2 regions of the Novosphingobium sp. BL-S-19 genome follow, and region 1 is predicted to be linked to the other one. Evidence: predicted binding sites of a transcription regulator. Region 1 holds the regulator's gene; the other holds the start of a gene.
The links. Region 1 encodes LexA, which represses DNA repair genes until DNA is damaged. Its sites were predicted from a motif close to GTTCCNCNCTTGTTCT; they were not measured.

Region 1 (5,634 bases):
TCCGGCCCTCGCCGGAGCCGCTGCATTGCAGCATCGCCCATGGATCAGCCAGAGCCACATGTCGAGCAGTTTGGCTGGTGTCGAGTGTTTTCTTTCGAACTGCACTTTCGACCGCGGACCATGGCTTGCGGTGGGCTTCGGGGCCGGAATTTCGGCGTGGTTTACCATGCCAGACGCCCACTGGTGGATTGCGTTTTGCGCAATTTGTGCGAGCGGTGCAATCGGACTCGGCGTCTGGCGGCACGGTCGGGACAATTTTCCGCTGCTACGTCTCGCCGGAATGTCGTTCATGATCGTCCTGGCGCTTGGTTGTCTGGCCGCCTGGGGGAGATCGACGGTGATCGGGGCGCCCCCGATTCCCCGGCCCTTGACCGGTACGTTCGAGGGTCGCGTGCTCGCGATCGAGGAAATGCCGGCGTTCAGTCAGAACCGTCTGCTGCTGGCAATGCGGGAGCCTGGCACGGGCCGGGCGATCAAGGTGCGGCTGAGCCTGCCCCATGATTTGGGGGTGATGGGCGCGGGCCAGGCACCCGAGACGGGCGCCCTGATCCGGTTTCGCGGAAGGCTGGTCCCTCCTGCCGCTCCGATGCTGCCGGGAAGCTACGATTTTGCGCGCGCTGCCTGGTTTGCAGGGCTTTCGGCGTCCGGACGGGCGCTGGCACCCGTCGAGGTTTTGGAGCCCGGGAACGGGACGGATGTTTTCGCGGCATGGCGGGCCGACCTCTCCGGACATATCCGGTCTCAGCTTGAGGGCACAAAGGCCGGGATTGCCATAGCCTTTGCAACGGGAGATATGGGCGCAATCGCCGCGGATGACGCGCAGGCGATGCGCGATGCGGGATTGGCGCACCTGCTTTCCATCAGCGGGCTTCACGTCAGCGCCGTGATCGGCGCAGTCTATTTTCTTGCCATTCGCTTGCTGGCGCTTTCCCCCGCGATCGCACTGCGATGGCGCCTGCCGGTGGTGGCTGCGGCCTTGGGTGGTCTGGCGGGGATCGGCTATACCCTGTTGACGGGATCGCAGGTGCCCACCGTCCGCTCTTGCGCGGGCGCCCTGCTGGTGCTGGGCGCGATGTTGCTGGGGCGTGAAGCGTTGTCGGTTCGAATGCTGGCGACCGGGGCGTTTCTCGTCATGGTGTTGTGGCCTGAGGCTATCGTCGGTCCCAGTTTTCAGATGAGTTTTGCGGCGGTGCTTACATTGATCGCGGTGGCGAAGGCAGCGCCGGTGCGTCGCTGGATGGCGCCACGCGATGAAAGCGTGCCGATGCGAGTCTTGAGGTCGGCAGCGCTGATGCTGGTGACCGGCGTCGCGATCGACCTGGTTCTGATGCCGATTGCCCTTTATCATTTCCACCGTGCAGGCGTTTTTGGCGCGCTGGCCAATCTCGTGGCCATTCCGCTGACGACTTTCGCCGTCATGCCCCTTGTGGCCATTGCGCTCCTTCTCGACGTCGTCGGTCTTGGAGCGCCGGTATGGTGGCTTGCAGGCCACGCCATTGCGCTCCTTCTTGAGCTTGCCCACGTCGTTGCGGATATTCCCGGCGCGGTTCGCCTCCTTCCGGTGATGGGAGCGGGGCATTTTCTCCTGTTCGTCACAGGCGGTTTGTGGCTGGCCTTATGGTCGGGGAAGGTGCGTTTTCTCGGTCTCGTTCCGGCGTTTGCGGGTGTCGCCGGATTGGCGCTGATCGGTCCTCCCGACATTCTGGTGAGTGGTGACGGCCATTACATTGGCATGACGGTGGGGGATGGGCGCCTGGCTATCCTGCGTGAGAGCAGAAGCGGCTATGCGCTGGACAACATGTTGGAAGTTACCGGGCAGCGCGAACTGCCGCTCGCTCTGCCCGGACAGCGTGAGGTCCGATGCAATAACGACTTTTGCGCGGCGGCCTTCCGGCGAGGTGAGAGGATGTGGCATGTTCTGATCGCGCGCAGCGATGCTTATGTGCCGATCCCTTCGCTGGCACGGGCCTGCGGCCGCGCGGATATCGTCATTGCCGATCGCTCGCTGCCGCAAAGCTGCAAGCCGCGATGGCTGAAAATCGATCGTCCCATGCTGAAGCAAACGGGCGGGATCGTTATAGATCTGGAAGGTCAGGCGCTGCGAACGGTGGCCCAAAGCCATGGTAGCCACGGCTGGTGAGATATTTGGAGGGGTTGATCCGACTGCCTCGGATCAACCCCTCCAACTCCCGTATATCCCGTTTTCCGAACCATCCGGTGTTTTCACCCGATTGGAAAACACCCCAAGAATGTCGCGAGCCTGTGCAGCGATGCCAGTCCGGCGATCGGGTCCGTACCCCTTGTCAGTGATAGCGGCGCAAAATGCCTGCGAGTTTGCCCTGAACCTGCACTTCCCCGGCGCCGTAGATCTGGGGCTCGTATGCGGCGTTCGCCGGATCGAGCCGAACCTTTGGCCCTTCGCGGCGGAGATACTTGAGGGTGGCTTCCTCACCGCGGATGAGGGCCACCACGATTTCCCCATCGCGCGCCGTGTCGGTGCGCTTAACAAGCGCCAGATCGCCATCGAGAATACCGGCCTCGATCATCGAATCACCGGAAACCTCAAGCGCATAATGATCTCCCGAGCCCAGCAGGGCTGCCGGCACCGGCAGCGTCGCCTGACCTTCGATTGCCTCGATCGGAACGCCGGCGGCGATGCGGCCGTGTAGCGGTATCTCGATTACGTCGTTGGCCGGTTCCGGAGCCCGCGGAGCCGCGCGCAGTGCAGCGGGCGCTTCTCGCGGTGTCGCAGGCGTGGCGGCGGCAGCAGGGGCCTTATTGGTCACATCGTCAGGCTGGCGAAGCACTTCAAGGGCGCGGGCCCGATTGGGGAGACGACGGATAAAGCCGCGTTCCTCCAGCGCCGAAATCAACCGGTGAACGCCCGACTTCGATTTGAGGTCCAGCGCATCCTTCATTTCTTCGAAGCTGGGCGAGACCCCGCTTTCTTCAAGGCGAACCTGAATGAACCGGAGCAATTCGTGCTGCTTGCGCGTCAACATCTGGCTGCCTCACCTGCTTCGCCGAGATTGGCGGTCTGTTCCCTTCGCGAAGAACACATGGAGGTTCATTCGCGAACAATGAGGGAACAATTAAGCAACGAATCCGGTAGCGTCAAGCAATACCGCCATTCTGGAGCAAGTATACCCAAACCGTATCCCCGCGATTGGCAGCGGGGGCGTTGCCGGGGCGATCGATAAGAACATTGCTTGTGGCCAGAGAGACCAAGGCGCTGCTGTCCTGCACGCTATGGGCGCTGACGGTTTCGCCATCCCAAAGGCCGCGCACGAATTCGCGTCGATCGCCGCTGGGCGGCAAGGCGTCGGCCAAGCGGGTCAGCAACGGCATCTGTGCAGGCCTGCGGGCGCCGAGCAACGCGCGAAGAGCCGGCAACATGAAATGGTATGCGGTTACGAGACTGGAGACCGGATTCCCCGGCAATCCGATCACGATCTGCGCGCGCTGGCCGCGCGCTTTTCGCGCCACCAGCAATGGCTTGCCCGGCCGGATTGCCACGCGCCAGAAATCCAGATCGGCACCCCATGCTTCGAGTGCGGGACGAACGAGATCATGATCGCCAACGGAAACGCCGCCGCTGGTAACGATGACATCCGCGTCACCGGCAGATTCGAAGGCGCGGATCAGGGCGTCGAGATCGTCGCCCACCGGGCCGATTCTGTCGACCGCGACCGGAAGGCTTTGGCCCATCGCGGCGAGCATGGCGCCGTTGCTGGCGGGTATCTGATGCGGTTCGCAGCATTCCGGATCCACGGCCAGTTCGTCCCCGCTGTCGATCACGACAAGGCGCGGTATCCTTCGAACCGGCAAGTGCTTGTGCCCCGCCACGATCGCGAGTGCGGCCTGGGCGGCGCCGATACGGGTGCCGGACGGCAGGATTTCCCGCCCCTCGGGGAAGTCCATACCCTGGCGGCGTATATGTTTGTGCAGCGGGGTGGGGCCTTCGCCGGTCAAGGTGACGCGATGCTGATCGCGCGTGACATCTTCCTGAAGGATGACTCCTCCTGCGCCGGCAGGGATCAGGGCGCCGGTCGAAATGCGAATGGCCTGCCCCGGCGTGACGGCGGCTTCGTAAGGATGCCCCGCGGCACTTTCGCCCACGACATGCCAGGGCCCGGCGGTATCGCCTTCCGCAACCGCGTAGCCATCCATTGCCGAAATGTCGCGCGCGGGCTGAGTCCTCCGGGCAACCAGGGGTTCGGCCAGATAGCGGCCGAGGGCGCTGGGCACATCGACGCGCTCGACCGGCGTGGGCTCGACAAGCTGCAGCAGGCGGTCCTGGGCATCTTCCAGCGAGAGCATGGGCTGCCGGGCCATCAGATCGCGCCTGCCGCGATCCACACGCCGGACTTGCCGCCGCGCTTTTCGATCAGCCGTATCGCGCCGATCACCATGCCTTTGTCGAGTGCCTTGGCCATGTCGTAGATCGTCAGGAGGGCAATGGAAGCTGCCGTAATTGCCTCCATTTCGACGCCGGTCTTGCCTGTGAGCGAGGCCGTGGCGATCGCGCGGATGCCGTCTTCCTCGAAACGGAAGTCGACGTTGACCGCGTCGAGCGGCAGCGGATGGCACATCGGAATCAGGTCGGAGGTCTTCTTTGCCGCCATGATCCCCGCAATCCGGGCCGTTCCCAGCACATCGCCCTTGGGCGCATTGCCGGCGCGGATCGCGTCGAGCGCCTCCCGCGTCATGGTGATGAGTCCGGATGCGATGGCGAGGCGTTGGGTATCCGGCTTGGCGCCGACATCCACCATGCGGGCGGTGCCATCCGAATCGATGTGGGTGAGGCTCTTGGTCATTTCGGGCGGCTCATGTGCGTTGCAAGGTGACAGGTCGGTTGACACAGTTGACACGGTTCTGAAGTGAAATAGCGGAAGGCACCGAACTGGCGAATTTTTGCGCTTTCAACGAAAAACGGGCGACTGGTCATGGCGTTGCGATGGCAGATTTCGTCACAGTAGGACAGGAACCGCAAGGCGAATTCCGCAAGATCGGTCAGGCAGGCCGGATTCCTTCGTGCCAATACGGTGGCCATGACGCAAACCCCGAAATCACCTGGACTATTCCAGCGGCGCTATCTGGAACGGATGGCGCAGGTGGTGGAGCGGATCGAGGCTGAGCCGGACGCCGCGCTCGACCTCGAAACGATCGCGGCCTGGGCGGGGTTTTCGCCTTTTCACTTCCATCGACAGTTTCGGGCGCTGTGCGGGATGCCGCTTCAGCGCTTCGTGCAGCTTTCGCGGCTGCACCGGGCCGGAATGCAGCTTGCCTTCAAGCCCGGCACGCGGGTGATCGATGCGGCGCTGGATGCCGGGTACGAGACGCCCGAAGCCTTCGCGCGGGCATTCCGTGCGCAGCTCGGCCAGACGCCATCGGCGTTTCGGTCTTCGCCGGATTGGTCGGCATGGGAAGCGGTGAGCGCGTCACTTCAGGCAGCAAGGAGCAGAGCCATGAATGACGTGATGACGGCAAAAGTCGAAATCCGGGAATTCGCACCCATTCGCGTAGCGGTGTTGGAGCATCGCGGCGATCCTGCGCTGATCGGGGATAGCGTTCGCCGCTTTATCGACTGGCGTCGAGATGCCGGATTTACCCCGGAGAAAAGCCGCACGTTCA
Region 2 (5,634 bases), 690 kb from region 1:
GTCATTTGTCGCGGGCTGGCGGACGAGCATCACGATCGTCATTTCCTGCTGGTCGACGGCATCGATGGACGTTCGCACTACATCGACATTGGACCCTCGACGGCCGTTGAGCCGTTGCCACGCGATGCGGTGGTACGGGTGATCCCGCGAATAGCGGAGGTTCGGGATATCGATCGCAATGTTCTGGAGGTGTCGCAGGCGAACGAGGGGCGGTATTCGATCGCGCGGCATTTACGCTACGACTGCTCCGTCACCCAGGCTTTCGCCGAGACCCACGTGCGCAGGCTTGAAGCGATGCGACGAGCGCGCTCCGATGTTACCCGTGAGGCCGATGGAAGCTGGCGTATTTCGTCCGAACATCTCGAAGTCGCAGAACGCTTCGAGCAGCGAGATGTCGCTTCCCGGCCTGTTGCAGTCGAGGTCCTGGGCTCGGGCTCGGTGGAGCGAATGTCCGGCATGGAAGCGGCAACATGGCTGGATCGTGAACTCGCCTCGCCGTCAGGACTGGCAATACGCGATGCAGGGTTCGGACGCGAAGTGCGCACGGGCCTGGATCAGCGACGGCAGTGGCTGGTCGAGCAGGATCTGGCCGATGTTTCACCGAGCGGCGTCAGATTGCGGCAGCATACCCTGGCGTTGCTTCAGCGGCGCGAATTGCTCCGGATCGCCGAGCGCCTTTCCGGGGAGCTGGGGAAGGAGTTCTCGGAGGCCAAGACCGGCGACTGGATCGAAGGCAAGGTGAGCCGCAGGATAGATGGTATTTCGGGGCGCTTCGCGCTCATCGAGCGCAGCCACGAATTCACCCTGGTTCCATGGCGGCCCGTACTCGAGAAGCAGCTTGGGCAGCAGGCCGGCGGGATCATGCGCGAGGCCGGTATCAACTGGCAGTTTGGACGTGGACGTTCCGGGCCGGAAATTTCTTGATCGGGGCTTGTTGGCGGGCAACTTTTGCGGGCGTTGCTTATGCAAAGCGCCGCCAATCCGGATGCATCAGCGGTCGCGCTTGCTGACGGGCGTTCTACATGCCCTCCATGAAAAGCGAACGTACAGCACAACGCTATCGGCAGGCCGTGAATATTGCCGGAAACACGCAGGCCATCGAAAGGGCGGGGCAGGCCCTCATCAACGCGTTATGGGCGGAGGGTTTTCGCCCGACGTCCGAACGGCGGGACCGTTTCCATTGAAGACATATATCGAAGCTGGTCTCCTGGCGGCAGCGCTTGCGCTTCCCTGGTTGGTGCGTCTGATCGCCTGATTTTCGGCTACAGCGGCAAGGACAACTGCGGTGAGGGTGCCGGCGGCTTGTCCATTTGAGACTTGTCGGACCATGGCTCGTCGGATGGCTCACGCAGCAATTCCCGCTCCCATGGATTGCAAAGTCCGTGAGCGGCGGTTGGCGAGCCGTCGGTCCAGGTCTTCCAGTTTTCGCGGCGCAGGATCACTGGCATGCGGTCGTTGAGATCCAGCATGGATTCGTGCGCGGGAACCGTCATCATCGAGAAAACGTGCCCCCATTCGTCGCTACGCCGCCAGATGCCCGCGACTGCAAAAATCTCCTCGCCGGGTACCGAGAACCAGGTCCGGGTCATCTTTCCTTTTTTTCCTTCCGGTTCGGCCCAGGCGTTTAGTGGAACGAGGCAGCGACGCCGCGCAAAGCTCCCGCGCCAGAACCTCGATCCGATCTTGTCCGCACGCGCATTGTAGATGGGGTGAGGCTTCAGCATCTCGCCGGTCAATTTGCTTGGATCGGTACGCGGGAAGCCCCAGGCCATCGCCCGGACTTGGCTTTGGGAAATTACCAAGCCGGGGTCCGTCGGTGCCACCACCTCGAGATAATTGGCCCCGCTCGACGGCTCGGTGTCGAAAAGCGCGGCGATGGCGCTAGCAGGGGTGGTCAAGCGATAGAGGTTGCAGATGGGAGCATCCTTTCAAAACCATACTACGCCCGCAGGCAGGTACAACAAAGGGTGAGCAACGCTTCTGAGGGCGGGCGCAGGCTGATTCGCTCGCCCGCTAGCCGCCACTGCCCGCTCTGTCCGGCACGGGAAGCAGCGGGTATCGACGAGGCCCAAATTTGCTCAACCTTTTTATCTGAATTCCGGGCCCTTTCCTGCCCGCGCGTTGCGATGTTCAAGGCGCGGCGTTGACTCTTAGATGAAATGGAACAAAATAAGAACGAAATTTCCATCGCAGAGCCACAAGGAGGCCCTTCATGACGGAGCGAGGGTCACCATCTCGCATTGATACCCTGCGCGCCCGGATCGCCGAGATCGAAGGCGGGGACAGGCGCGCGCGCGAGGTATTGCCCTTCGGTCTTGAAGCGCTCGATGCCAAGCTACCCGGCGGAGGGCTTGCGCTGGGTTCACTGCATGAAGTGGCCGGCGGCGCCCAGGGCGTGACCGACGGCGCGGCGGCTGCACTGTTCGCTGCCGGGATCATGGCACGCGCCGAAGGCAAGATTCTCTGGTGCATGACCAAGGCCGATCTCTTCGCACCGGCCATCGCCCAGGCCGGGCTCGATCCCGACCGTGTCATCTATCTTGAAGCGCAGGATGAGACTTCGGTGCTGGCCTGCTTCGAGGAGGGACTGCGCCATGGCGGGCTCGGCGGTGTGGTTGCCGAGGTGTCACGGCTCTCGATGCCGGTATCTCGCCGCCTGCTGCTGGCTGCGGAAAACAGCGGCGCGATCGGGATCGCGCTGCGCCGTTGGCGTAGGCGCGAGGATGCGGCCGATTTCGGGCAGCCGACAGCGGCTGCGACGCGCTGGCGGGTGACGGCGGTCCCGTCCGAGGCCTTGCCGGTCCCCGGCGTCGGGCGGCCGCGATGGTTCGTCGAGCTCATCCGGTGCCGGGCTGGCGAGAGCGCCGATTTTCTTCTGGAATCCTGCGATGCGACAGGTCGTCTCGCTCTTCCTGCCGACCTGGCCGATCGACCGGCTGCGGCGCAGACTTGGGCGACAAGCACCGCCGCCTGACGCGCCGCTGGTCCTGGCAGGTGTGGAAGGGCGCCGCCGCGTGTTGACTGCGGTGAGCGCGCCGGCCCGCGCTCTCGGCCTCCACGTAGGCATGGCGGTAACCCAGGCGCAGGCGCTGGTGCCCGATTTGCTGCTTATGGATGCCGACCCTCAAGCTGATGAGAAGGCGCTGGAGCGTTTGGCGGTCTGGTCGCTGCGCAAATACTCGCCTCTCATTGCACTCGATCCGCCCGAAGGCTTGATGCTCGATGTGACCGGAGCAACCCATAGCCATGGCGGGGCCAGAGGGCTGCTCGCCGACATGCTGCGCCGGCTCGCCGAAGTCGAGACCGCCGCGCGCGCCGTCTGCGCGCCGACCTACGGGGCTGCGCATGCGCTTGCCCGCTTCGGCGGCGAGATGTTGTGCCCTGAAGGACTTGGCATTGTCGATCCGGCAGACCTTGTCGAAGCTGTCGCGCGGCTACCGCTTGCGGCCCTTCGATTGGAGGCCAAGACAATCGAGAACCTGGCCGCGCTGGGTATTGAGGTGATCGCGGAATTGGAGGCAATGCCGCGCGCCTCGCTCGCCTTGCGGTTCGGTTCCGATCCCGGCCGGCGGCTCGACCAGATCTTTGGGAGGCTGTCGGAACCTTTCGAACCGGTCGAGGCGCCGAAACAGATCGAAGTCGAGCGCCGCTTTGCCGAGCCGATCGGCGCCCCGGAGACGATCGCGCGCTACACCCGCAAGCTGGTCGATACGTTATGCGAATTGTTGGAGGAGGCAGGGCTCGGTGCGCGCCGGCTCGATCTTCGTTTCCACCGCGTCGATAATGCCGTCCAGGCCATCCGCGCCGGTCTTGCCAAGGCGAGCCGGGAGAAGAAGCAGCTAGCCCGGCTGCTCTGCGACAGAATCGAGACCGTCGACCCAGGCTTTGGTATCGAACGCATGGTGCTGGCTGCACCGGTGATCGAGCCGCTGGGTCTTCGGACCATGTCGAGCCTCGGCGACAAGCCCGTTCCCGATGTCTCGGCGCTCGTCGATATCCTCGGCAATCGGGTCGGCGAGGAGCGACTGTTCCGCGTCGCCGCGCGCGAGAGCCATATCCCCGAGCGCTCGGTCATGCGTATCGCACCGATGTCGGATCCGACGTTGCTCCGCTGGCCCGAGCGCTGGCCGCGCCCGGCACGCCTTTTCGCAAGGCCCGAGGCGATCGAGACGATGGCGCTTTTGCCCGACCATCCGCCGGTTCATTTCGTGTGGCGCGGCGTGCGTCGGCGTGTGAAGCGAGCCGACGGGCCCGAGCGCATTTATGGCGAATGGCATTTGAGCGAGGCGGAATGGCTAAGCGTGCGCGACTATTTCCTCGTCGAGGACGAGACAGGCGCACGCTACTGGGTCTTTCGGCAGGGCGACGGCATGGACGCCGCCACCGGCGGGCAGGACTGGTTCCTGCATGGAATCTTTGCCTGAAAAACGCGGGGGAAAGGCCGAAATCAAACGAATAATGCCCTGCAGTAAGCAATCCTCGATGGGGGGATTGCTTTGAGATAGCAGCAGTTTTTCGTTTTGTTTTAGGTCGTATGTTGTACCGCGTACGACAATCGGGCGCGGCGGATCAGGCGTTTTTTTGGGGGGAACATGCAAGCTAGGTGGTACAAGTGGGGTTCTCGTGTCGTACGTTTGCTGCAATTTGGCGCGGCGGGTGTTGCAGCGACGGTTCTCGTCAACTTCCAGCCCGACGTGGTTGTCGGCTTCGCGATCGATGGCCCGAACAGCCCCTGGCAGATCGACGAGCATATGGACTGCGAGGCCGAACCCGCCTCACTTAGCAGTAGGCATCCTGGAACAAGTGAATTCGAGGACATCCAGCGCATGGCGGGCGGAATCCCCATTCTTGCGCGGCTGTGTTTGAAATCGCGCGTATCAGATCAAGGCGAAATGCTGATCCCCGTCAGCGAGGAGGGGAGCGGGTGGACCGGCTGGCCCAAGGACAGCCCCGATGCCACGCGGTATGCCCAAGGAATGGCAGCCGGTTTCGATCCAACCTCCGACGTCGATCGACAGGCTGCCGTGATCGCAGAGAAGCAGTCGTATGATATTTGGCGGGAGCGGATTCTGGATACGCTCGGTGCCGCTTTAGCCGTTATAGCCGGACTCGAAGTGTTCTGGCGACTGGCGGCCTGGCTCGTAGATGGCGTTGCCGGCATTCCAAAACGAAAGCAATCCGAAGCCGCCTGATCCGTCTGTTCGCGGCCAGAATATTGAGGCAGCAAAGCGTGCAGGACGAAAAAAAGCCGGCCACGAGGGCCGGCTTGGAAAGTCTTTGGGAGAGGATGCCTGAAAGGCCCCCGGCATATGTGGGCGAACGATCTCTAGAGCAAATGCAAGGAGTGCAACCAGTGTTACCCAATCTGATTGCGCTTTATAAAATTGAGCGCAAGCGCGACGCTTGGATACGGCACTGCGCGAATATCCAGAATGTTCCCTAAATGTTCCATTCGTGCTAACCGCAAGGAATGGCCGAGTCTCCGCAGCGAAAGATCATCCACGTCGACATGGACGCCTTCTTCGCGTCGGTCGAACAGCGCGATGATCCTTCGCTGCAAGACAAGCCGGTTGCCGTCGGCTACCCGGCGGCGCGCGGCGTGGTGGCAGCGGCGAGCTACGAGGCGCGAAAGTT

Region 2: ACZ1JV_RS07900 (ImuA family protein) is a predicted target of LexA. The motif match lies at 2,162-2,177, and genes of this name have one in related genera.

The regions. Positions count from the first base shown of each region.
Region 1 is NZ_CM145497.1:1,180,737-1,186,370, forward strand. Features, by position in the region: gene ACZ1JV_RS05130 (ComEC/Rec2 family competence protein) at 59-2,140, shown strand; gene lexA (transcriptional repressor LexA) at 2,304-3,002, opposite strand; gene ACZ1JV_RS05140 (molybdopterin molybdotransferase MoeA) at 3,115-4,335, opposite strand; gene moaC (cyclic pyranopterin monophosphate synthase MoaC) at 4,335-4,817, opposite strand; gene ACZ1JV_RS05150 (hypothetical protein) at 4,814-5,053, opposite strand; gene ACZ1JV_RS05155 (AraC family transcriptional regulator) at 5,106-5,634, shown strand, end outside.
Region 2 is NZ_CM145497.1:1,874,139-1,879,772, reverse strand. Features, by position in the region: gene rlxS (relaxase/mobilization nuclease RlxS) at 1-924, shown strand, start outside; gene ACZ1JV_RS07905 (SOS response-associated peptidase) at 1,263-1,898, opposite strand; gene ACZ1JV_RS07900 (ImuA family protein) at 2,213-2,974, shown strand; gene ACZ1JV_RS07895 (Y-family DNA polymerase) at 2,889-4,424, shown strand; gene ACZ1JV_RS07890 (hypothetical protein) at 4,593-5,192, shown strand; gene dinB (DNA polymerase IV) at 5,471-5,634, shown strand, end outside.